DNA from 4 places in the Streptomyces sp. NPDC050534 genome. Region 4 is predicted to be linked to each of the others. Evidence: riboswitches for the same ligand, from Rfam matches in the RefSeq annotation. Region 4 holds a riboswitch; each other region holds the start of a gene.
What was found. Region 4 has a riboswitch for cyclic di-AMP ahead of ACIBN2_RS20550 (transglycosylase family protein). Riboswitches for the same ligand answer to the same signal wherever they lie in the genome.
Positions count from the first base shown of each region.

Region 1: it holds a riboswitch for cyclic di-AMP, as region 4 does, so the genes downstream of both, ACIBN2_RS41895 (M23 family metallopeptidase) here and ACIBN2_RS20550 (transglycosylase family protein) in region 4, are expected to answer to the same signal.
Region 2: it holds a riboswitch for cyclic di-AMP, as region 4 does, so the genes downstream of both, ACIBN2_RS00920 (C40 family peptidase) here and ACIBN2_RS20550 (transglycosylase family protein) in region 4, are expected to answer to the same signal.
Region 3: it holds a riboswitch for cyclic di-AMP, as region 4 does, so the genes downstream of both, ACIBN2_RS39610 (NlpC/P60 family protein) here and ACIBN2_RS20550 (transglycosylase family protein) in region 4, are expected to answer to the same signal.

Region 1 covers NZ_JBITHF010000019.1:21,050-24,035, reverse strand. Annotated here, with positions in the region: gene ACIBN2_RS41905 (dihydrofolate reductase family protein) at 1-915, shown strand, start outside; tRNA gene ACIBN2_RS41900 (tRNA-Met) at 966-1,039, shown strand; cyclic di-AMP (ydaO/yuaA leader) riboswitch at 1,345-1,503, shown strand; gene ACIBN2_RS41895 (M23 family metallopeptidase) at 1,515-2,540, shown strand; partial or broken gene ACIBN2_RS41890 (aldo/keto reductase) at 2,695-2,986, shown strand, end outside.
Region 2 covers NZ_JBITHF010000001.1:187,112-190,097, reverse strand. Annotated here, with positions in the region: gene ACIBN2_RS00930 (ATP-dependent Clp protease proteolytic subunit) at 1-461, shown strand, start outside; gene ACIBN2_RS00925 (hypothetical protein) at 468-776, shown strand; cyclic di-AMP (ydaO/yuaA leader) riboswitch at 1,115-1,326, shown strand; gene ACIBN2_RS00920 (C40 family peptidase) at 1,330-1,803, shown strand; gene ACIBN2_RS00915 (DUF6328 family protein) at 1,886-2,374, shown strand; gene ACIBN2_RS00910 (ATP-binding protein) at 2,410-2,868, opposite strand.
Region 3 covers NZ_JBITHF010000016.1:133,024-136,009, forward strand. Annotated here, with positions in the region: gene pcrA (DNA helicase PcrA) at 1-1,459, opposite strand, end outside; cyclic di-AMP (ydaO/yuaA leader) riboswitch at 1,912-2,082, shown strand; gene ACIBN2_RS39610 (NlpC/P60 family protein) at 2,090-2,986, shown strand, end outside.
Region 4 covers NZ_JBITHF010000006.1:101,277-104,262, forward strand. Annotated here, with positions in the region: gene eno (phosphopyruvate hydratase) at 1-1,045, opposite strand, end outside; gene ACIBN2_RS20550 (transglycosylase family protein) at 1,355-2,032, opposite strand; cyclic di-AMP (ydaO/yuaA leader) riboswitch at 2,036-2,205, opposite strand; gene ACIBN2_RS20555 (transglycosylase family protein) at 2,401-2,986, opposite strand, start outside.

The DNA of each region.
Region 1 (2,986 bases), on a different contig from region 4:
GCGGCGGGGCAGCCCGAGTACCCCCTCAAGGTCACCGTCAGCGGCTCCGGCGATCTGGACCCGGACGCCAGGTTCTGGCACACCGGCGGCGACAAGCTGCTCTGTACGACCGACAAGGGCGCCGAGCGGGCCCGAGCGCTCGGCCTCGCCGCCGACGTCGTCGCGCTCGGCCCCGACCTCGACTGGCGCACGCTCCTCGCGCATCTGCACGACGAACGCGGCGTACGGCGCCTGATGGTCGAGGGCGGCGGCACGATCCACACCCAGCTGCTCCAGCAGGGCCTCGCCGACGAACTCCAGCTCGTCCTCGCCCCTGTCTTCGTGGGTGACCCGGACGCACCCCGCCTCTTCGGCCCCGGCGGCTACCAGGGCGGCCGCCTTCGCCTGACGGAGACCCGGCGGATCGAGGACGTCGTCCTGATGCGCTACGAGCCCACCGCCCCCGGCACCGGCCCGCTGCCCACCGCCGCCGATCACCACTGGCTGGCCCTCGCCTGCGAGCTGGCGGCCCTGTGCCCGCCCTCCCGCACGGCCTTCAGCGTGGGCGCGGTGATCGTCGCCGCCGACGGCACGGAGCTCGCCCGCGGTCACTCGCGTGAGGGCGGCGACCCCGTCGTGCACGCCGAGGAGGCGGCCCTGGCCAAGCTCGGCCCGGCCGATCCGAGGCTGGCGTCGGCCACGGTCTACAGCAGCCTGGAGCCCTGCACCCGCCGCGCGTCCCGGCCGAAGCCGTGCGCCCGGCTGATCCTCGACGCGGGCGTACGGCGGGTGGTCACGGCCTGGCGGGAGCCCGACACCTTCGTCGCGGGCGCGGACGGCAGCGGCCTGCTGGCGGCCCGGGGTGTCGAGGTGGTCGTACTGGAGGAACACGAGGAGCAGGCCAAGGCGCCGAACCGCCATCTGCCGGGCTTCTGAGCACGTGGCGTCGGAGGCCCCGCGGATGGCGTATGCTGGTCACACAACGACGCGGGGTGGAGCAGCTCGGTAGCTCGCTGGGCTCATAACCCAGAGGTCGCAGGTTCAAATCCTGTCCCCGCTACTCAAGGCTCAGGGCCGGAATCCGGAAACGGATTCCGGCCCTGAGTGTTTTCCGCCCCGGATGTCTCACCGGGTCCTGTCACAAGTGGTGACCGGGCGACCGCTTTCCGCATAACAACTGACGCACCGTCAGAACCGGTGGGGAATCCGAGGTGAGGTCAACTCGCCCGTTTTTCGTCTCTCTTGGCCCGTACGTCCAGGCCAAGAAGCATTAATGATCAAGCAGAACAGCTTGGAATCGGCACCCCGGGTCTATTAACGTTCGATAACGCAGCGCGGTCGTCCCAGCCGTCACAAGAGGCGGCTCCGTGCGCACTGCCGAATCCCGCAAGGGAACCGGGGAACCACCACCCAGGGGTGAATCGCTTGGATGCCAGCCGTGGAGGCACGGCTGGTATACGCGCGTAGGAGACCTTCCTGCTCCGAACCCGTCAGCTAACCCGGTAGGCGTGAAGGAAGGAAAGGAGCGCGCCCACGTGGCGTCCAACCCGCCTGCCCCGGCAGCACCGTTCGTGCCGAGCACCGAGCCATTCGGCTTCCCCGCCCCCCGTTCCGACGAGGGTCCGTGGGAGGAGTGGAACCCCACCGAGGAGTCCCTCCAGCCGGTCCGCGGCCGGCACCGTGTCGCCAAGCAGCGCGGCGGTGGACTCGCCCGCAGCTCCACGGTCCTCGGCGTCGGCGTCATAGCCGCCGTCGGCGCGGGCGGCATGGCCAGCGCCAACACCGGCAAGCCGCCGGTGTCCATCTCCATGCCCGACCTGGCCTCCGTGGGCCACATGTTCGGCGGCTCCGCCGAGACGCCCAAGGGCTCGGCCACCGCGCTCAGCTCCGTCGGGGTGACCACCAAGGACGCCGGGCAGGGCGCCAGGGACGCCGGTCAGGCGCTGCGCGACCGCATCATGGCGCAGGCCGAGAGCCAGCAGGTCCAGGTCGACAGCAAGGTCCAGTCCGTCACCGAGGCGGCCATCGCCAAGCAGGCCGGCGACGCCGCCGCCAAGGCGGAGAAGGAGGCCGCGGCCAAGGCCGCCGCCGCCAAGGAGAAGGCCGAGGCGGAGGCCAAGAAGGCGGCCGAGGCGGCGCGCCTGGCCGAGCTGGCCAAGCAGTACAAGCTTCCGGTCGTGTCCTACACGATCACCGGCACCTTCGGGCAGCCCGGCTCCATGTGGTCCTCCGGTTACCACACGGGCCTCGACTTCGCCGCCCCCACGGGTACGCCCATCAAGGCCGTCCACAGCGGCACGGTCACCGAGGCCGGCTGGGCCGGAGCCTACGGCTACCGCACGATCATGACGCTCGACGACGGCACGGAGCTGTGGTTCTGCCACCAGTCGTCGATCAACGTGAGCGTGGGCCAGAAGGTCAGCACGGGCGAGGTCATCGGCCGGATCGGCGCCACGGGCAACGTGACCGGGCCGCACCTGCACCTCGAGGTCCACCCGAACGGCCAGGCCGAGGGCATCGACCCGATGACGTGGCTGCGCGGCAAGGGCCTCAACCCCTGATCCACGCCCGGACCCCGGTGGTCCCGGCGGCTTCCCCCCGACGTCGGGGCCGCCGGCGGACGTATGCGCGTCCGCCGGCCACACGCTCTGTGTTTACGTGATCTTTGCGGCATCGGCGGAATGGGCCGCTCCGGCGCATTCGTTGACGTACGGCATGACGTCCCCTTCTCTGCGCACGCTCGGCTCCTCCGGCCTGGAGGTCTTCCCGCTCTGCCTCGGCGGCAACGTCTTCGGCTGGACCGCCGACGAGGCCACGTCCTTCGCCGTGCTCGACGCCTACGCGGCCGCGGGCGGCAACTTCCTCGACACCGCCGACTCCTACTCGTCGTGGGTCGACGGCCACCAGGGCGGCGAGTCCGAGACGATCATCGGATGGGGGTCCCCCCGCTCGAGCGAAGCCGAGAGTGGGGGAGGGTCAGGTCGCGCGGCAACCGCGACGACGTGGT
Region 2 (2,986 bases), on a different contig from region 4:
ACCAGGACCCGGACCGGGACATCTCGCTCTACATCAACTCCCCCGGCGGCTCCTTCACGGCCATGTCGGCGATCTACGACACCATGCGGTTCGTCGGCTGCGACGTGGAGACGATCTGCATGGGGCAGGCGGGTTCGTCGGCGGCGGTGCTGCTCGCGGCCGGCACGCCGGGCAAGCGGCTCGCGCTGCCGGGCGCACGCGTGGTGATCCATCAGCCGGCGCTGTACGAACCGGTGCAGGGCCAGGCCAGCGACCTCGCCATCCAGGCCGACGAGCTGACGCGGACACGGGACCGGCTCGAGGAGATGCTGGTCCGGCACACCGGGCGCAGCCCCGAGCAGGTGAGCGCCGACATCGAGCGCGACCACATCCTGGACGCCCAAGGAGCGCTGGAGTACGGGCTGGTGGACCGCATCGTCACCAGCCGCAGGGCCACCCTCGCGCCGCCCACCGGGCGGTGAGCGCAGGTGCTCCCACCCGAACTGCCTCCGCTGCCCGCCCTCACGCGCGCCGAGGGTGAGTTGATCGACCGTTACCTCGACGTGGTCGACCTGCTCGGACGCATCAACCCGGCGCACCACGGAGACACCTACCGCGGGCTGCGGGCCGCGCAGGCGCTGGTGAGCAAGGCGGTCGCGCTGCGCGACGCCCTGGCGGTGATGCACCAGCGCGGCGAGACCGAGCTGCACGCACCCACGCTGCGGCGCGCGCTCCTGGTCCTGGACGGCGAGCGGCGCACGGCCCGGGTCACCGTGCCCCCGCATCCCGACAGTTGACGCGGGCTCGGACGGTCCGGACACCCCGCCCCGGCGGCGAGGCGTCCGGACCAGGCTTCAAACGGACCAAATGAGGTACCGCCGTTTGGAGGAGATACGGCTCCAATCTTTCGACGGTTCCAGTTGCGCAACACGCGTGGACCCAGGGCGGAATGGAGTGTTCCGGTGCTGGTCCGGGCCTCGCCCGGGTCCTCAACACCGGTTCGAACACAGGGGTGTCCACCCGAACGGGCGAGTGGTGAGTAACAACACAAATCCCCGGTTCCATTGGGATTTTCGGACATCCGTAGGCGAAGATCCCTGTCTGACGACAAGCCCCCGCCGCAGCGGCGGGGCGATCCGGGCGGACGCCGAGTCCTGCCGCCGCCCGGATGACTGGTCGACAGGAGTGGATCGGCAGGAGTGGAGGACCCAAGCACGACGGGTCGCCGGAACGGTCATGCCATGGCCGGGTCGAGCAGCCCTTGGGGTGAAGCCGCGTCAGCGGCCGGGCAACTTCGCCAGCCCGAATCCGACAGGTCATCCTTCACAGGCGGCTGACGAAGGGTTGCGCATGACTGCGCTCAATCGTGTCCCGTCGCTCATGGTCCGGGCCGGCACCGCCTCGGCTCTCACCATCGCCGCCGTGGGCGGCTCCATCGTGGTCCCGGGCGTCGCCTCCGACGCCGCGGCCGCCACACCGGCGACGAAGGCACTTCAGATCGCGGCCTCGAAAAAGGGCTCCCCGTACAAGTGGGGAGCCATAGGGCCGCGCCGGTTCGACTGCTCCGGGCTCACGCTGTACTCGTTCAAGAAAGCGGGCAAGAAACTGCCCCGCACGGCGGCCCAGCAGTACAACCGGACCCACCACATCTCCGCGAAGAGCCGCAGGGCCGGAGACCTCGTGTTCTTCCACTCGGGCTCCAGCGTCTACCACGTGGGCATCTACGCCGGGAAGGGGAAGATCTGGCACGCCCCCAAGACGGGCGATGTCGTGAAGCTCCAGAAGATCTGGACGAGGAGCGTCTGGTACGGCCGGGTCAGCTGACTCTCCCGCGGGGGCGGCGGCGACCTGACTGGCCGTCGCCCCCGCGGGGCCTGATCCGGGCTCGGCTGGATACACGTATGCCATGTCCGAGCACCGTCGCTGCACCGCGCGCAACGAGACGCCGCTCGAGCGCGCCGACCGCAACTTCGTCGAGCTGCTGCAGGAGCTGCGCGTCGTCCAGACCGGGGTGCAGATCCTCTTCGCCTTCCTGCTGAGCCTGGCCTTCACCCAGCGCTTCCCGTCGCTCGACCAGCTCCAGCGCACGACATACGTCATCACGCTGCTGCTCACGGTCCTCGCGGCCGCGCTGTTCACCGCGCCCGCCGCACTGCACCGCTCGCTCTTCCGGCGCGGCGCCAAGCCGCACATCGTGCAGGTCTCGTCGCGGCTCGCCACGGTCGGCATGGGCGTGCTGATGTTCGCCTTCACCGGATCGGTGCTGCTCGTGGTCGACGTGACGACGCACAGCCGGGGCGCCGGGGCGGCCGCGGGTGCGGCGACCCTCTGCGTGTGCCTCGGACTGTGGGGACTGCTGCCCCGGCTGGTGCGCCGTGCGGTCACGTCCGACTAGCACCTGGGGCGAAGGCCCCGTCACCCGCCGATCCGCTACGGCTCCTGCTGCCCCGCTGCCGTCACGGGCTCCGCCGGGACGGTCCAGGGCAGTTCGATGGAGACCGTCTTGCCACCCTCCCTGGTGGGCCGCACCCGCATTCTCCCGCCGCACTCGGCGGCCAGCCAGCGGATGATCACCATGCCCCGGCCGTTGTCCTGCTGGACGGCGGCGGGCAGGCGCTTCGGGAAACGGGGGTGGGAGTCCGTGACGCCGATGCGCAGTTCCTCGTCACGGTGGAGTTCGATGTCCACCGTGAAGGTGGGTGACTGCCCGAAGGTGTGCTGTACGGCGTTGGTGGCAAGTTCGGAGACGATGAGCCGGACGGTCTCGGCGGTGTCGCTGGTCGCTGGAAGCCCCCACTCGGCCAGTGTGTCGACCACGTAGCCGCGGGCCGCGGAGACCGAGGCGGGTTCGCTCGGCAGAGTGACGGATGCTTCCAGATGGTCTGCCATGGCGCGGTCGTCCCTTTCCCACGGGGCCGGAGTCCGACACGGAGCGGATGGTTCGAGTACGGTCCCGGACTGGTGCTTCGTCGCCAGAGTGCCATTACTGCGCCTGTCACGGGTGGCG
Region 3 (2,986 bases), on a different contig from region 4:
GCGGCACCGAGTCCTCGGGGTTGGCGAGCACCCGCAGGTAGGCCAGGACGTCCCGGACCTCCTTGCGCTCGTAGAAGCGGACGCCGCCGACGACCTTGTAGGGCAGGCCGACGCGGATGAAGACCTCTTCGAAGACACGGGACTGGGCGTTGGTGCGGTAGAAGACGGCGACGTCGCCGGCCTTCGCGTCGCCCGCGTCCGTGAGACGGTCTATCTCGTCGGCGACGAACTGGGCCTCGTCGTGCTCGGTGTCGGCGACGTAACCCGTGATGCGCGCGCCCGCGCCCGCGTTGGTCCACAGGTTCTTGGGGCGGCGGGACTCGTTGCGCTCGATGACCGCGTTGGCCGCGGTCAGGATGGTCTGCGTGGAGCGGTAGTTCTGCTCCAGCAGGATCGTCGTCGCGTCCGGGTAGTCCTCCTCGAACTGGAGGATGTTGCGGATCGTCGCGCCGCGGAAGGCGTAGATGGACTGGTCGGCGTCGCCCACGACACACAGTTCGGCGGGCGGGAGGTCGTGCTCGCCGGGCGGTACGTCCTCGTCGTGGGCACCGGTCCCGACGAGTTCCCGTACGAGCGCGTACTGGGCGTGGTTGGTGTCCTGGTACTCGTCGACGAGTACGTGCCGGAAGCGGCGGCGGTAGTGCTCGGCGACGTCCGGGAAGGCGCGCAGGAGATTGACCGTCGTCATGATCAGGTCGTCGAAGTCGAGGGCGTTCGCCTCGCGCAACCGCGACTGGTACATCGCGTAGGCCTGGGCGAGGGTCTTCTCGAAGCCGTCGGTCGCCTGCGCGGCGAAGTCCTCCTCGTCGATCAGCTCGTTCTTCAGGTTGCTGATCTTGGCGCTGAAGGACTTCGGCGGGTAGCGCTTGGGGTCGAGGTCCAGGTCGCGGCAGACCAGGGCCATCAGGCGCTTGGAGTCGGCGGCGTCGTAGATCGAGAACGACGACGTGAAGCCGAGCTTCTTCGACTCACGGCGCAGGATGCGCACGCACGCGCTGTGGAAGGTCATCACCCACATCGCGTTCGCGCGCGGGCCGACGAGGTGCTCGACGCGCTCCTTCATCTCGCCCGCGGCCTTGTTGGTGAAGGTGATCGCGAGGACCTGTCCCGGATGCACGTGGCGCTCCGCGAGCAGGTGGGCGATGCGGTGCGTGAGCACACGGGTCTTGCCGGAGCCGGCGCCGGCCACGATGAGCAGCGGCGTGCCGGAGTGGACGACGGCCGCGCGCTGGTTCTCGTTCAGCCCGTCCAGCAGGGCGGCCGGGTCGATCGCCGGGCGCGGCGCGCCGTCGCGGTAGTAGGAGTCCCGGTCCGGCGGCACGTCGAACTTCCCGCCGAACAGATCGTCCGGAACCGGCTCCGGTACGTGATCGTCCTCGGGCGGCGGTGGGGGCTCCCCCTCGTGCCCGCGAGGGGCCTTGAGGTCCGCCAGGAAGCTGTCGTCAAAGAGGCTGCTCATCGCCTTCCGAGTCTAGGGCGCCTCACTGACAGCCCGCCGCCACCCCGGGAACTTCGCCGGATCGGGGACGTCGCGCCCGGAAGACGCTGATCCGCCCGGTCCGGCCGCCCGGTGTCCCGCCCCCGGTGTCCTGTTGCCGTCCAGGACCGAGCCGTCACGCTCCGCCACCGATCAGGTGCAGTCCGCCGCACCCCGCACCCCTCCCCCCGCCGTGGCACCCGACCACGGTTGGCTGGAAATTAACGCTCGGAAGCAGGCACACCGTGCCGATCTGACCGAAATGCCCGCGAATCCGTACAGGCCATACCGGAAAGACCGCACGCTGCGACCTCTTGACCAAAGGTCACGAAAATGTATCGGGCATATCGAACATCAACCTTCACAGGGGCCACACGAGTTGGCTACGGTTCCGGGCAGGCCGTACGACCCCCACCGGCGAACGTCGCCGGGCCGCGCGGCCTCCGCCGAATCCGGTGCGCCGCCGCGTATCCGGAACCGGGGACCCACCGTCCCCGGGGTGAATCGGCCCGACTCCCGCACGGGGCCCGGACCGTAGGGCAAGCCTTCCGAACCACCCGCCCGAACCCGACAGCTAACCCGGTAGGCGGAACGTGGAAGGAGTCGCCTCCCTTGGCGTCGCACCGCAAGTCGCGCCCCTCAGGTTCGCGCGTCGCAGGCATACGTACCCCCGCTCTCGCCACGGCCGCCCTCACCTCCGTGGCCCTGCTGTCCCAGTCGGCCAACGCCGCTCCCGTGGCCGACGGCAAGCCGAGCGTGGAGGAAGTCGAGAAGAAGGTCGACGACCTCTACCGTCAGGCGGAATCGGCCACCGAGAAGTACAACGCGGCCAAGGAGAAGACCACGACGCAGCGCAAGCGCGTGGACACCCTCCTCACCGACGTCGCCAAGCGCACCCAGAAGCTCAACGACGAGCGGGAGCAGCTCGGCACGTTCGCCGCGGCCCAGTACCGCACGGGCGCCTCAGCACCCGGCACGGCGACCCTCCTGCTCGCCGACTCCCCGCAGGACTACTTCGACCAGACGCAGCTGATGGGCCGCCTGACCTCACGTCAGAAGACCGCGGTCGACGACTACTTCACCGAGCAGTCCGCGACGATGAAGAAGCGCCAGGAGGCGTCCAAGGACCTCCAGACGCTCACCGCGACCCAGGGCGACCTGCGGACGGCCAAGTCCACGGTGCAGAAGAAGCTCTCCGACGCGCGCGAGCTGCTGTCGAAGCTGAACGCCGAGGAGAAGGCGCGGCTCGCGGCGATCCAGAAGCAGAAGGAAGAGGAGGCCGCCCGCCAGGCGGCCGAGCTGGCCAAGAAGCAGGCGGCCGCGCAGAAGGCCAAGGAGGAGGCGGCGGCCCAGGCCGGCAGCTCCTCGTCCGGGTCCACCTCCACCTCCGGCTCGTCCTCGGGCTCCACCTCCACCTCCACCGGCGACTCCACGTACGCCACCAAGGCCGCGAAGACGCTCGCCTTCGCCCGTGCACAGATCGGCAAGCCGTACGTCTGGGGCGCCACC
Region 4 (2,986 bases):
CCAGGGTCTCGGTCAGCGAGCCGATCTGGTTGACCTTGACGAGCAGCGCGTTGGCGGCGCCGTCCTCGATACCGCGGGCCAGGCGCTCCGGGTTGGTGACGAACAGGTCGTCGCCGACGATCTGGACCTTGTCACCGAGCTTGTCGGTGAGGACCTTCCAGCCGGCCCAGTCGTCCTCGAACAGCGGGTCCTCGACGGAGACGAGCGGGTAGGCCGCGACGAGCTCCTCGTAGTACTCCGTCATCTCGGCGGCGGAGCGCTCCTTGCCCTCGAAGAGGTACTTGCCGTCCTTGTAGAACTCGGAGGCGGCGACGTCGAGCGCGAGGGCGATCTGCTCGCCGGGGGCGTAACCGGCTTCCTTGATGGCCTCGAGGATGAGGTCGAGGGCCTCGCGGTTGGAGCCGAGGTTCGGGGCGAAGCCGCCCTCGTCGCCGAGGCCGGTGGCCAGGCCCTTGCTCTTCAGCACCTTCTTGAGGGTGTGGTAGACCTCGGTGCCCCAGCGCAGCGCCTCGGAGAAGGACTCCGCGCCGATCGGGGCGATCATGAACTCCTGGATGTCCACGTTGGAGTCGGCGTGCGAGCCGCCGTTCAGGATGTTCATCATCGGCACCGGCAGCAGGTGCGCGTTCGGGCCGCCGAGGTAGCGGAAGAGCGGCAGGTCGCTGGCCTCGGAGGCGGCGTGGGCGACGGCGAGGGAGACGCCGAGGATGGCGTTGGCGCCGAGCGAGCCCTTGTTGTCGGTGGCGTCCAGGTCGAACATCGCCTGGTCGATCAGGCGCTGCTCGGTGGCGTCGTAGCCGACCAGCTCCGGGCCGATCTGCTCGATCACGGCGAGGACGGCCTTCTCGACGCCCTTGCCCTGGTAGCGGTTGGGGTCGCCGTCGCGGAGCTCGATGGCCTCGAAGGCACCCGTGGAGGCGCCGGACGGGACGGCGGCACGACCCGTGCTGCCGTCGTCGAGGCCGACCTCGACCTCGACGGTGGGGTTCCCTCGCGAGTCGAGGATTTCCCGGGCTACGACGACGTCGATGGACGGCACGAGCATCTCCTTCTTGGATGTGACGCGGCTACTGCAGTAGCGCGGTGGCTCTGCGAGACGAGCCTAACCGCCCGAGGCCGATCGGCCAGCCGGTCGCCCACCCCTTGAGCAGAACCGAGAGTAAATTGTTTCCGAACGGAACAAAAACCGGCACGGAAGCACTTGCGCGCGCGGGCACAAAAAGCCCCGCCCCGGTGCGTACGGGGGAACACGCACCGGGGCGGGGAGACCGTGGGGACGGGGGCGGACCTCACGTGCCCTCCATGGTGGAGGACACGGCTGTCAGGGCGCTGTGGTCCGGCTACCGGCCCGCTGTCACTTGAGGTGCAGCTGCTGGCCCGGGTAGATCAGGTTGGCGTCCTGGACGATGTCCTTGTTCAGCTTGAACAGCTTCGACCAGCCGCCCGCGACGTGGTGCTTCGTGGCGATGGAGCTCAGGGTGTCACCCTTGACGACCTTGTACTCGCCGTCGCCCTTCTTGACCTTCTTGCCGGTCGGGGTGGTGACGGTCTTCTGGGTCTTCTGCGACTTCGCGGCCGGGCGCTCGGAGGAGCGGGAGGCGGCCTGCGAGTCGGAGTGGGTGGTGGTGCTCGGCTTCGAGGCGGCGGCACCGTTGTAGGCGGCACCGGACAGGCCTGTGCCGCAGACCGGCCAGGCGCCCTTGCCCTGGGCGGCGAGAACCTTCTCGGCGACGGCTATCTGCTGCGACTTGCTGGCCTGGTTGGCCTGCGCGGCGTAGGCGGTGCCGCCGTACGCGGCCCAGGTGGAGGCGGAGAACTGCAGACCACCGTAGTAGCCGTTGCCGGTGTTGATGGACCAGTTGCCGCCCGACTCGCACTGGGCGACCGTGTCCCACTCGGAGGCGGTCGCGGCGGAGGCGTTGCCCGCCGCCATCAGCGGGGCGGCGATGGCGACACCGGTGATGCCGGCGAACGCGGCGACCCGGGTGGCCTTGGAAGGACGACGGTGCTTGCCCTGACCGGAAAACAGCATGGTTGATCCCCTCACCGACGCCTGCGAGGTGAGCTGTCGGGTTCGGGCCGGTTGAGTTGCCCGGTCGTGCCTCGCTCTCGCTCGGCACGGCTACACCCCTAGCCGCCACCGGCAACTTCCCGGTGGGGCACTTACCTTGGGTCCCCCGCTCCTGCCTACGGCGCTTGACGCGACGACTGTTCCCGTACGGCCGCTGGCAGGATTCGGCGTTGCGGCAGACGGGGCTCGTGGTGACGAGCGATGAAGACCGTAGACACGCGATCCGCGGAAATTCAAAGACGATCAGGGCTTCTGAGACTCATCCCACACTTTCACCAAACCGGACATTCCGGAGCGAAGCGTGACGTGAACTCCCGTTGGTTTTCGCCCTATTCGCTACCGAGTCGCAGGGTCTGACCGGCCACGATCTGGTTCGGGTCGCTGCCGATGGCCTTCTTGTTCTCGGCGTACAGCGCACGCCATCCACCGCTCACGTCACGGGAGTCGGCGATGGACGCGAGGGTGTCGCCGGCGTGGACCGTGTAGGTGCCGCCCGCGCCGCCGTCGGTCTTGGTCTCGTCGGCGCTCGCGCCACGGTGACGGCCGCCGCCGAGCGCGCCGGTGTCGACCAGGCTCCAAGAGCCCGCGGACTGCCCGGAGTTGTCCGAGTCATCCGTCTTCGTCCGGTCCGCACGTGAGCCGTCACTCCCCCGCGAGGCGCTCGGGGCGCGGTGGGACGGGGACTTGGACGGCGAGGCGGACGTCTCGGATTCGGTGGAGTTGTCCGTCTTGTCGGTGGAGGCCGACGAGGACGGACTGACGGACGGGTCCGCCGACGCATCCGCGGACGAATCCGACGAAGAGGACTCATCGGACGAGTTGCCCGAGGAGTTGGACAGACCGAGGGAGCCGGACGTCCCGGAGTCGGACGAGTCGGTACCGCCGTCCAGCACACCGGTGTCGATGTCCGCCGAG